DNA from 3 places in the Dorea sp. genome. Region 1 is predicted to be linked to each of the others. Evidence: riboswitches for the same ligand, from Rfam matches in the RefSeq annotation. Region 1 holds a riboswitch; each other region holds the start of a gene.

Region 1 (4,195 bases):
TTCTGTGGCTGGACTTTAAGAGTCTTGGCATGAAAGAAGAGCAGTTAAAAGACCTGGTAGAGAACAAAGCAAAGCTCTGGCTTGACAGTGGGGCGATGTTTGGACCGGACGGAGAAGGATTTGAGCGTATAAATATTGCGTGTCCACGAGAAATTTTAAAACAGGCATTGACACAACTGGTTAATGCGGTGCATGATAGATAAGTGAGAATATGTTAAAGAAGGGAATTTTTCATGAAGAATCCACTGCACTATCAATTTTCCGAATATGACTGCGGACCAACAACGATGCAAAATGCAATCAGCTATTTATTTGAGAGGGAGGAGATCCCGCCGGAGATACTTAGAAATATTATGCTATATTGTCTGGACTGCTATAGTTCTGACGGTAATCCGGGTGAAAGCGGGACTTCCTGTGCGGCAATGATGTTCTTAAGTAACTGGCTGAACAGTATGGGCAATATCGATAAACTGGCTGTTTCCAGCAAATATCTGTCCGGGAAATCCGTCTATATCGGAAATGAAAGTTATGTGAACGATGCACTAAAACGCGGAGGTGCCGTGGTTTTACGTCTGTATACAGATGAATGGCATTACGTACTTTTAACCGGAGTGGAAGGTGAGAATGTACGGATGTTTGATCCTTATTATTGTGACCAGGATTATGAACAGAAGGATATCATAAGAGTTCTGGATCAGCCGACCTGTTGCAACCGGATCGTTCCATGGAAGTATTTTAATAAGACAGCACTTAACATGTATTCCCTAGGACCGTACGATGGGAGAGAAGCTGTGGTCTTATTTAATGAAAAGACCAGGCTTACGGAGGAAGAGACCATCGAATACTTTATTTAGAGGTGAAAGTTTGAAATGAACGAAGAAATCAAAAGCGAAATCCAGAAACTGAAAAAAGAAAAAGATGCTGTTATCCTGGCACATTATTATGTAGATGGGGAAGTACAGGAGATTGCAGATTATGTAGGAGACTCTTATTATCTTGCAGAGATCGCAACAAAAGTGCCGGAAAGCACAATCATTTTCTGCGGTGTATCTTTCATGGGAGAAAGTGCGAAAATCTTAAACCCTGAGAAGAGAGTCGTAATGGCAGACGGTCATGCAGACTGTCCGATGGCACATATGGTAGATGTGGACAAGATCAGAGAAGTAAGAAAAGAATATCCGGATGTATCCGTAGTCTGTTATGTGAACTCGACTGCAGAGATCAAAGCAGAATCCGACGTCTGTGTAACATCATCCAATGCACTGAAGATTGTAAAGAATCTTCCGAATAAAGATATCTTCTTTATCCCAGATGAGAACCTTGGCCGTTATGTGGCAAGCCAGCTTCCTGAGAAACACTTTATCTTCAATGATGGATTCTGCCACGTACATAAGAGCATCCATAAAGAAGAACTTCAGAAAGCCAAAGAAGCACATCCGGAAGCACTTGTACTGACACATCCGGAATGTACGGGAGATATTCTGGAATTATCCGATTTTATCGGAAGCACATCACAGATCATCGATTATGCGACAAAGTCAGATAATAATACATTTATCATCTGTACCGAGATGGGTGTGTTCTATGAACTGCACCAGAAGAATCCAGAGAAGAAGTTCTACTCTGTAGGACACAGACAGTTCTGTCCGAATATGAAGATGGTACGTCTGGAAGGTGTAAAAGAAGCACTCGAGACTATGCAGCCGGAGGTCAATCTCGGTGAAGAGATGCGCCAGAAAGCAGCACTTCCACTGGAGAAGATGCTGAAGCTGGCAGCACAATAAGCCAGGGTAAGCCAGGGGGACGGGACAAGGGGTTTTTTTAGTGTCCCGGTGGCCCAAGTAAGAAGAAAAATTTGATTACACAATTGGATTACACATAGAAAGACTTCGTATCTAACAGGGGATACGAAGTCTTTTTTAACGGAATACAGTTGAATTGTTCAAAACCGACAGTAGAGCGTTGGGAGAGAAGTGAAGACGTTATCCGCGGACCAATTGTTCTATTTCTTAAGATGCTGCAGAAGTATCCGGAATATGAACAGGAAGTTAAAGTTCCGGAAAAAGTGTGGCCTCTCAGAATCTGGTATAAAGCGGATTATACAGGATACGAAGGACTGGCAGAGTATATGATATCGCATCTTCTGAAAAAGTCTACGTTGGCTGAACAAGAATTTGTATGTTATGACCTGGAAGAAATCAAATATGGAACGATGGTTTATAATTAATAAAGGAATATTACAAAAGAGAGGTAGTAGCGAATGAAATTTCATAGTTTGTAATTGAGATTAGAGGAAAATGTTTCGGACAATTGAAGTCGGTGGCAGGTTCTGCAGATAAGGAATTTCCGGATTTTGCAATAATATGGAAAAAGAAATAGAAATTTTACTTTACAAAGCACATATAAAGTACTAAGATAAAAGAAAAGATATCTTCAGGGCAGGGTGAAATTCCCTACCGGCGGTAAAGCCCGCGAGCCGAAAGGTATGATCCGGTGAGATTCCGGAGCCGACAGTACAGTCTGGATGAGAGAAGATGATGGTACAGTTAAGTTTTGCAATGAATGTAGTATCAAAGCTCTGAGATGGTAATCCATTTCAGAGCTTTTTGTAAAATAATATTTTAGAGAAACATTTATCAATTTTGGAAAACAAATCGTGCCCCCTGTAGATAATCTACAGGGGGTTTTTGCATAGTAAAGTATGCAAGAAAAGCTGTTCTTTTGTATATCAAAATAAGAATTGAAATAAGAATTAAAATAAGAAAGAAGGAATAGAAGTGACAGATAAAGATTACATGCTCCGGGCAATCCAGCTGGCCAAAAAAGGAGAAGGCTGGACGAATCCGAATCCAATGGTAGGTGCAGTAATTGTAAAAGATGGGAGGATCATAGGAGAAGGTTATCATAGAAAATGCGGAGAACTTCATGCAGAACGTAATGCACTCGCATCTCTTACAGAATCAGCGGAAGGCGCAACGTTGTATGTTACACTGGAACCTTGCTGCCATTATGGTAAGACTCCACCATGTACAGAAGCAATTATTGAACAAAAGATTAAAAAAGTAGTGATTGGTTCCAGAGATCCAAATCCGGAAGTAGCTGGAAAAGGTGTACGGATACTGAGAGAGGCTGGTGTTACCGTAACAGAAGATTTTATGAGAGACGAATGTGACCGCCTCAATCCGGTATTTTTCCATTATATTACAACGAAGACGCCTTATGTGGTGATGAAATATGCAATGACGCTGGATGGAAAGATTGCGACGAAAACAGGCGCATCAAAATGGATTACCGGAGAAGCAGCAAGAGCAGAAGTACAGCAGATGCGCCACCGGTATATGGGAATCATGGCCGGTATCGGAACCGTGCTTGCGGATGATCCGATGTTGAATGTCCGGGTAGAAGGTTTGAAAAGCCCGGTCAGGATTCTGTGTGACAGTAAGCTTAGAATTCCGCTTGACAGTCAGATTGTAAAAAGTGCAGGAAAGTACCGGACAATCGTAGCTTATGCGGATTTTGGAAATGACAAAGAGAAACAAGAAAAAACAGATATATTACATGCCATGGGAGTAGAGACTATCTGCTGTCCGGATGAGAATTGTCAGATAGATCTTAAGAAACTGATGCATGATCTTGGAAATGAAGGCATTGACAGTATCCTTCTGGAAGGAGGAGGAACGTTAAATGACAGTGCGTTGCGGGCAGGAATCGTAAAAGAAGTACAAGCCTTTATCGCACCAAAGATATTTGGCGGCATGAATAGTAAGACACCGGTGGAAGGCATCGGAGTTGATATTCCTTCCGAAGCAGTGAAATTAAAATATACAGATATCTGTCAGATCGGGGAGGATATTAAGATTACATGTCAGGTGTGTGAAAAAGAACAGGAGGAGTCATGTTTACAGGAATCGTAGAAGAGAAAGGAAAAGTCCGGTATATGCAGCTTAACGGAGAATCGGGAGTCCTGGCGGTGAAAGCAAAAAAAGTGCTGGAAGGTACGAAGATTGGTGACAGCATCGCAGTAAATGGAGTGTGTCTGACGGTCACATCACTTCAGCCGGATGGATTTACTGCGGATGTGATGGCAGAGACAATCCGACGGAGCAGTCTTGGAAGCTGCAAGGCCGGAAGTTATGTGAATCTGGAACGGGCAATGGCAGCAGATGGAAGATTCGGAGGGCATATTGTAAGTGGC
Region 2 (4,195 bases), on a different contig from region 1:
GGCCTTCTAATGTAGGAATATGAATCAGTGGTTTCTTAAGTGCCAGTCCAAGCCCCTTCGCTGTTGCTGATCCTATACGAAGCCCGGTAAACGATCCCGGTCCGCCTGCAACCGCGATTGCATCAACGGTGTTAAGATCCATCTCTGTCATCTTTACAATCTCATCCAGCATTGGAAGCAATGTCTGGGAGTGTGTCTTTTTATAATTAACTGTATATTCGGCAACGACCTGGTCGTCCATTGCCCCGTCTTCTACTACAGCTACGCTGGCAACCAGGCCTGAGCTGTCTAATGCTAATATTCGCATATCGTAATCCTCCGGTAATCGAATCCTTTTTCCAGATCCTTTTCTATTTTAATCTCTGTATAATGTTCCGGCAATATTTCCTCAATCAGATTCGCCCACTCAATCAGACTTACGCCTTCTCCATAGATATAATCTTCGTAACCGATCTCATCCATCTCTTCCACATCACCGATTCTGTACACATCAAAATGATAAAAAGGAAGTCTTCCTTCTTCGTAGATCTGCACAATAGTAAATGTCGGGCTGCTGACCGGTTCTTCTATTCCCAGTCCTTTGGCAAGTCCTTTGGTAAATATAGTCTTTCCTACTCCAAGATCTCCCACCAGTGTATACACCTGTCCAGCGCAGGCCTTTTCACCCAGCCTAAAGCCAAGATCCCATGTCTCTTTTTCGCTGTTTGTCTCTATTATCATAAGCGCTCCCTTTCTATATTTCACACTTTTTATGTTACATTGTTATTATTATTCAGTATCTTTAAGTATAACACATCTTTTTTTCTTCTGCTACTCATGTTATACTCAGAAACATAAGGTAATACATAGGATCTGCCATCGGCAGCTTCTATTGCATACTTAGGTATCATGAATAATAACACTAAAGATACCGGCTGTCTGTACATATTGTCTGACAATTACAATTCATTATTTTATCAGGAGGAATACTTATGAAATTCACTTTTTATCACAATAATATCAATGTTGCTGACCTTGATAAGTCTATTGAGTTCTACAAAAAAGCTCTTGGACTGAAAGTTACAAAAGAAACGGTTGCAGATGACGGAAGTTTTAAGCTTGTCTTCTTAGGCGATGATACTACCCCGCACAAATTAGAGCTTACATGGCTTCGTGATATGGACAGACCTTATGATCTTGGAGATAACGAGATTCATCTGGCTATGCAGACAGATGATATGGATGCGGCGTTTGCATTCCATAAGGAAATGGATTGTGTCTGTTTTGAAAATCCTGAGATGGGTATTTACTTTATCAATGATCCGGATGGGTATTGGGTGGAGATTTGTCCGGCAGAATAAATTGCTGTTTAATACATTAATTTGGGGTGGATTCCCGGTCCTTGCGTATGCGATACTTAATGTATTAAATGGAGGGCGTAACTGAGAATGCTTACCCCGGTAGTTCTTTTTATGATACTCCCGGGGTAAGCATTCACGGTTACGCCCTCCAACTATTTCATACACTATCGCCTGCCAATCACGACATGAGAAAGCGCTGGTATCCTGTTTGCAGCGTTTTTTGGCGCGATGTGTAGAAGTTCTTAGGCAGTTTGACTTTCCGTTAAAGGGACGGAGCGACACTGTTTGAGCCGAACGGCGAGTTTGGAGCGGAGTCCCTTTCGTCCTTAGGAAAGTCGGACTTCCTTAGAACTTCTGCATCGTGACATCTAGCAGCAAATAGGATACCAGCGCTTTCTCATGGACCGGGAGGCCACCATGAACTAGTGTATTAAACAGCAATCCTACGCATTCATTTTTAAGATCGGACTTATTTTTTTATAAACCAGGAACACTATCAATGACACCAATGTTCCTTTCAGCAGATTAAACGGTCCTACTGCCAGAATCACAAATGTCTTGATGTCTGTGATATGTTTGTTGACTGCTGTTCCCATTCCTACCAGCGCATCAAGTGGCATTCCGAAGGCTTTGGCGTATGCAGGGAGCAGGATGTAGGCGTTCATGAAGCATCCGACTACGGTCATGAAGACGGTTCCTGTCACCATGCCAAGCAAGGCGCCGTTTCTGGTGTGTTTTTTGCGGTATATCATTGCTGCCGGCACAACCAGGGAACATCCAATCAGGAAGTTTGCGATTTCACCGACTCCTGCTGTTAAGGTTCCGTTGATTGCAAAGTTTAATAAAATCTTGATAAATTCTATTGCAGCTCCTGCGAGCGGCCCCATTGCAAAGCTTCCGATCAGGATCGGTACTTCACTAAAGTCAATCTCGTAAAACGATGGTGCAAATGGAAGCGGGATCTCGAACAGCATCAATACGGTTGCAATTGCTGAGAGCATACCGATCTGTGCCATCGTTCTGATCTTGTTTCTGTTTCTTTCATTTTGTTTTGCCATTACTTCTGTACTCATCTTTCTTCTCCTTTAAACTTATAAATTTCTAAAGGAAGAAACTTCTTAATTCGAACCATGCGATTAGCAAATTGTCACTTGTAATTTATTTGAAATAATCCTGCATCTTAGAAAGTGGATGTACACGTTGGTATATCATCTCTCCTGTCACTTACAGCAAAAACCCCGGCACTTGAAGTACCGGGGCTATGATTTTTCAAATATTAATTCTGCAATTATCGCATCATCCTTCTCTCATCCAGACTTTACTGTCGGTTCCGGAATTTCACCAGATCGGCTGATTTTTCTGATACCTGTCCTGTTATTACTGAACAGTCATTTTTTTAAATCAGTTCGCGGACTTTACCGCCGGTTGGGAATTGCACCCTGCCCCGAAGAATCTTCTTTTCTCAGATATTATAATACAGATTACTCTCCCTCGCAACAGCTAATTAACTCCAATCACATTTATATTTGGATTGCTGTTCAAAAGGAACACCCTTCTCGCCTGAATCACTTTCTTACGCAATAAAATTCAAGCGAATAATAATTTGATTCATAACTTGAATCATTCTTATTTTGTGCTCATCTCGCGGATCAGTTTTCTGATTGGGAGTACGAATGTTGGTGATACGGATAATTCGTCGATTCCCATCTTAAGGAATGTCTCTGTCAGAGTCATGTCTGCTCCGAGTTCTCCACAGATACCAACCCAGCATCCTGCCTTGTGTCCATTTTCGATCGTCTTCTGGATCATGCGGAGTACTGCCGGATGATGTGCATCGTAGATGTTGTCAAGTTTACTGTTCTGTCTGTCGATTGCCAGTGTATACTGGGTCAGATCGTTTGTTCCGATACTGAAGAAGTCTACTTCTTCTGCCAGAAGGTCACTGATCATAACTGCTGCAGGTGTCTCGATCATGATACCCTGTTCTACATTACCATACTCGATTCCTTTTTCTGTCAGTTCTGCCTTGATAGACTCTACGATCTTCTTGATTTCTTTTACTTCATCTACAGAGATGATCATTGGATACATAATTCCGATATTACCATAAGCGCTGGCACGTAACAGTGCACGAAGCTGTGTACGGAAGATATCTCTTCTGTCTAAGCAGATACGGATTGCACGGTATCCCATAGCCGGGTTCTCTTCGTGATCCAGGTTGAAGTAATCTACCTGCTTATCTGCTCCGATATCAAGTGTACGTACGATTACTTTTTTACCTGCCATGTTCTCTGCAACTGTCTTGTATGCCTGGAACTGCGCTTCTTCATCCGGATAATTATCTGCTTCCAGATATAAGAATTCACTTCTGAACAGACCGATTCCGGCTGCATCATTGGCAAGTACACTTGCAACGTCTTTTACTCCACCGATATTGGCATATAATTTGATATGTTTTCCATCTACAGTAACGTCTTCTTTTCCTTTTAATTTCTGAAGAAGTTCTCTTGCTTTGATGTCTTCTTCCTTTTTCTCCTGCATTTTCTTAAGAGTCTCTTCATCCGGATCAATGTAGAATGTGCCTGTATAGCCATCTACAACTGCCATCTTACCATTCCACTCTTCTTTGATGTCTACTTCGATCAATGCCGGGATATTCATTGTTCTGGCAAGAATTGCTGTATGAGAGTTTGCAGATCCAAGTCTTGTTACAAATGCCAGAAGTTTTTCTTTGTCCATCTGAACTGTTTCACTTGGTGCAAGGTCTTCTGCTACTACGATTACAGGTTCGTCTCCGATTGCTCCGCCGCTTTCATTACCGCTTAAGATATTTACCATACGCTCGGAAATGTCTT
Region 3 (4,195 bases), on a different contig from region 1:
TTCCAGTGACTGTGGCGCAATATAGTAAAAGTCGGTCCGGAAATCAATAAAGTACAGATAGTCATCGGTACTTGGACTGAGCAGGTCGATGATCCCGCATAATTCCGCCGGTGAAATATGCTGGTATTTTTTCTCCTGCGTGATCAGTTCATCCGTGATTCCCTGTGCATGAGATTGCTTTCCGGAAGAAAGCATCGGATGAGAAGAAGCAGAATGTGACATTTTTTTTCTTCGTTTTTCACGGTAAAGCATAGTATCACTGCGTCTTACGATATCTTTAAAATCCATATCGGTATCAGGATGATAATAGGCATAGCCGGAAGATACACTGAGAGAATAAGGAAGATCCTGATCCTTTTCATTTAGAAGCAACTTCAGTTTATGGATCTTATCTTCAATCAGTTCTTTTTCATCTTTGTGGAAAATATAAGCAAATTCGTCTCCACCGATCCGGAAACAATTCTGTTCTGATGGAAAAGCCTGACGGATACACTGATAGCAAAGCTTTAAGGCTTCATCTCCCTTTTCGTGGCCAAAGTTATCATTAATTTCTTTCAGATTATCAAGGTCTAATAAGACAACTCCGGTTGTATGTAATTCCAGCTCCTGCTCGTCCAGATAGCGAATCATATTTTCGTAGGCATTCCGGTTCATGGCTTCGGTGAGCATATCTATATTAGCCAGTTTCTGGAAGTAGATCAGTTTTTGCTTTTGGATACACTGCTCATAATATTGCGATACCTGAATCCAGATCAGCATAAGGATAAACAGCAGAGTCCCAAGCGGAAGAAATACAGATGTCTGCTGGAATTTGCGGATATAATAAACCAATAGTTCCGATAAGGCAAAACACATAATGAGATACATCGGGTATCTGAATTTTCTGGCAAGTTCGTTTCCAAGCTGTTTTGCTTCGTAATGGATCAGTCCAATCGTATATGCTGCATTCACAAACATGATCAGATGCGTGAACGGAAGAATCAGGAAGATATCGACAATTCCCATGCACTGAAGAAGGACGGCTGCAGCCATATTGATCAGATAAAAAACAGACAGGAACAGGGCACCTTTCCGGAATTTACTTTTGCAAATATCATACAAAAGGAAATTAAATGGTACAGGAAAGAGGTAAAATGTAAAGAAGTCGATAAAATACAGTGTTCTTCCATCCGGAACTAAAAACTGCAGAAAACCACATTGCTTCAGGGACCATAAGGCGATCAACAGGGAGAAGATTCCAAGATTCAGGAATATTTTAGATGTTTCTTCGGAGAAATCCTCCTGTTTCTTCCGTACCACTGCAATATACAATACCAGAGAGAGAAATCCTAAAAATAAAACACCGCAACTGAGGATCAGTATTCCTAGACTCTGGCTGAGAATCTTCAGAATACAATCGCCCCTCGTACCCAGAAAAAGATGCACCGGGTTCCCGTAATAGCCCTGATATACAGGAATGATTTTGACGGTCAGTTTCTTGGCGTCACTGTTTGCCGGAATGTCTACAATATGCCAGCAGGAGCCGGGTGATTTCATGAATTTTGGTGCGTTTTCTTCATTTCCATATTGATAAATAAGTTTTCCATCCAGCCAGACTTCCGCATCGGTATGGGTAGTTCGGAAAAGAATGGATTTTTGCGTGTGGAATTCATCGGGCAGAATTACATATTCCGTTTTTGCATCGTCAGTTTTAGAGCTTGTTGTTTTCAGTGAGGTGGTGTTGTCAAAAGGCAGATCGTTCCGAACAGTATCCTGTCTGAATATCCAGATGGAAAAGATAACGGCAAATAAGACAGATGCGATCAACGAGAGCCATATTTTTTTCTCTATTTTCATAATTTGATTTCCTTTAGATTCTACGTATTTTTAGGTGACAATAATCTATACGTATAGAATAACAAAATTGGCAGATGAAAGCAATGTGAAAAGGAGTTTGCCATTTCCAAACTTTTGCTTTACAAATGATATATAAAGTATTATGATAAAAAAAACGAAATCTTCAGGGCAGGGTGTGATTCCCTACCGGCGGTAAAGCCCGCGGGCCGAGAGGCATGATCCGGTGTGATTCCGGAGCCGACAGTATAGTCTGGATGAAAGAAGATGATGGTACAGTTATTTTAATAGATGAATGTAGTGTCTGAGCTCTGAGATGGTGATCCATTTCAGAGCTTTTTTGGTTAACAGATCATTTATCAGTTACATGTAACAGATCATTTCCCCTGTAGGTATCCTGCAGGGGTTTTTTATAACTAAGAAAGAAGAGAAATGACGGATCGGGAATACATGCTCCGGGCAATCCAGCTTGCAAAAAAAGGAGCAAGACACCGCCGTGTACGGAAGCAATCATAGAACAGAAGATCAAAAAAGTGGTGATTGGTTCCAGGGATCCGAATCCAAAGGTGGCAGGGAAAGGTGCACAGATATTGCGTGAATCGGGAATTACAGTAGTTCAGGATTTTATGCGGGAAGAATGTGACCGTCTGAACCCGGTGTTCTTTCATTATATTACGACAAAGACACCGTATGTAGTGATGAAAATAGAATTATAAAAAGATTTAATGAATAGGAGGAAGAAATCATGAGACAGATCAATTTAGTAGAAGGAAAAGTAGTAGCACCGGAGGGAATGAAAGTCGGAATCGTGGCTGCCAGATTCAATGAGATTATTGTGAACAAGTTATTAGGTGGAGCCGTCGACGGGCTGGTAAGACATGGGGTAGAAGAAGAGAACATTACGGCTGCCTGGGTACCGGGAGCATTTGAGATTCCGCTGACTGCACAGAAGATGGCACAGTCCGGAAAGTATGATGCAGTCATCTGCGTGGGAGCAGTTATCCGCGGGGATACTTCCCACTATGATCTGGTGTGCAATGAATCAGCCAAAGGAATCGCACAGGTTGAACTTGCAACAGGAATTCCGGTATTATTCGGGGTGATCACCACAGAGAATATCGAACAGGCTATCGCACGTGCAGGAAGTAAAGCCGGAAATAAAGGATATGACTGTGCATTGTCCGCAATTGAGATGGTAAATCTGATGAAGCAGCTTTAATCAGGTGCAGCCGATGGTGAAAACAATCATTTTTGATTATGATGGAACGATACATAATACTATTGGAATCTATGAACCGGCGTTCAGGGAAGCTTATCAGTGGTTGACAGAACAGGATGTTGTAGAGGAACAGAAGATAGAGACGGCACAGATCGCAGGATGGCTGGGCTTAAACAGCAAAGAAATGTGGGATACATTTCTGCCGGAATTAGATCAGAGGTACAAAGATCAGGCGAGTGCGATCGTGGGAGATTCCATGGTCAGGCAGATCAGGAAGCACCGGGCAGTGTGGTATCCGGGAGCGGAAGAGATGCTTACGGCTTTGAAGAACAGAGGATATCATCTTGTGATCTTAAGCAACTGTAAAGTGGCATACCGCAAAGCACATTGGGAAGAATTCCGGATGGAAAGATGGTTTGAACAGTTTTATGACTGTGAATCGTATGGATTCTGCCCTAAGACGGAGATCGTGCAGGAAATTGTCCGGGACTATCCGGGACCTTATCTGGTGATCGGAGACAGAAGACAGGATTTGGAATGTGCCAGATCCTGTAAAAGTCCGTTCATCGGATGTCTGTATGGCTATGGTGAGAAGGGAGAACTGGATGGAGCAGATTATTTTGTGAAATCTGTAGAAGAGATAACCGGAATCATATAATGTGAAAAAATGCACAAAAATAGAATTCTATTTTTGTAAATTATGTTTAATTCCACTCTTGCACTTTACAAGAAAAAAGTGTAAAACATTAAGTAAGCTAAAAAAAGTAAATAAGAAATGCAATGAAAGGGACACGTCACAAATCAAATCCGGATTTTCAGAGAGCCGCCGGATGGTGCGAAGCGGCAGAAGGTAGTTTGTGATATCACCTGGGAGCATCTCGCTGAAATATGTGTAGAAAGTGTATGGATTCATATCAGAAAAATATAAAGTAAGCAGAGACGTCATCTTCACGTTACAGAAGAGACTGTTTAATTATGACAGTAATGAGTGGTTGTAGGTAGTGATAGCTGCAGTAATACAAAGTGGTACCACGGAAGAATATTCCGCCTTTGTTATCTGAAAAGATAGCGAAGGCGTTTTTTTATATATTTTTTAACGCTAAATGCTAAAGAGAAAGAAGAGGATAGTTTATGAGTGGAATA

Evidence for each region. A riboswitch is a leader RNA that binds a small molecule or an ion and turns the genes downstream of it on or off. The one in region 1 is predicted to bind FMN.
Region 2: it holds a riboswitch for FMN, as region 1 does, so the genes downstream of both, ACWJAF_RS10105 (ECF transporter S component) here and ribD (bifunctional diaminohydroxyphosphoribosylaminopyrimidine deaminase/5-amino-6-(5-phosphoribosylamino)uracil reductase RibD) in region 1, are expected to answer to the same signal.
Region 3: it holds a riboswitch for FMN, as region 1 does, so the genes downstream of both, ACWJAF_RS08765 (bifunctional diaminohydroxyphosphoribosylaminopyrimidine deaminase/5-amino-6-(5-phosphoribosylamino)uracil reductase RibD) here and ribD (bifunctional diaminohydroxyphosphoribosylaminopyrimidine deaminase/5-amino-6-(5-phosphoribosylamino)uracil reductase RibD) in region 1, are expected to answer to the same signal.

What each region holds. Positions count from the first base shown of each region.
Region 1 is NZ_CDRRQK010000022.1:17,271-21,465, reverse strand. Features, by position in the region: gene ACWJAF_RS10450 (MalY/PatB family protein) at 1-203, shown strand, start outside; gene ACWJAF_RS10445 (peptidase C39) at 234-854, shown strand; gene nadA (quinolinate synthase NadA) at 870-1,784, shown strand; gene ACWJAF_RS10435 (hypothetical protein) at 1,934-2,227, shown strand; FMN riboswitch at 2,426-2,540, shown strand; gene ribD (bifunctional diaminohydroxyphosphoribosylaminopyrimidine deaminase/5-amino-6-(5-phosphoribosylamino)uracil reductase RibD) at 2,778-3,914, shown strand; gene ribE (riboflavin synthase) at 3,896-4,195, shown strand, end outside.
Region 2 is NZ_CDRRQK010000021.1:6,293-10,487, forward strand. Features, by position in the region: gene tsaB (tRNA (adenosine(37)-N6)-threonylcarbamoyltransferase complex dimerization subunit type 1 TsaB) at 1-307, opposite strand, end outside; gene tsaE (tRNA (adenosine(37)-N6)-threonylcarbamoyltransferase complex ATPase subunit type 1 TsaE) at 295-720, opposite strand; gene ACWJAF_RS10100 (VOC family protein) at 972-1,340, shown strand; gene ACWJAF_RS10105 (ECF transporter S component) at 1,784-2,413, opposite strand; FMN riboswitch at 2,636-2,796, opposite strand; gene ptsP (phosphoenolpyruvate--protein phosphotransferase) at 2,967-4,195, opposite strand, start outside.
Region 3 is NZ_CDRRQK010000016.1:56,208-60,402, reverse strand. Features, by position in the region: gene ACWJAF_RS08770 (EAL domain-containing protein) at 1-1,836, opposite strand, end outside; FMN riboswitch at 1,992-2,106, shown strand; partial or broken gene ACWJAF_RS08765 (bifunctional diaminohydroxyphosphoribosylaminopyrimidine deaminase/5-amino-6-(5-phosphoribosylamino)uracil reductase RibD) at 2,313-2,537, shown strand; gene ribH (6,7-dimethyl-8-ribityllumazine synthase) at 2,579-3,052, shown strand; gene ACWJAF_RS08755 (HAD family hydrolase) at 3,066-3,710, shown strand; gene ACWJAF_RS08750 (carbon starvation CstA family protein) at 4,184-4,195, shown strand, end outside.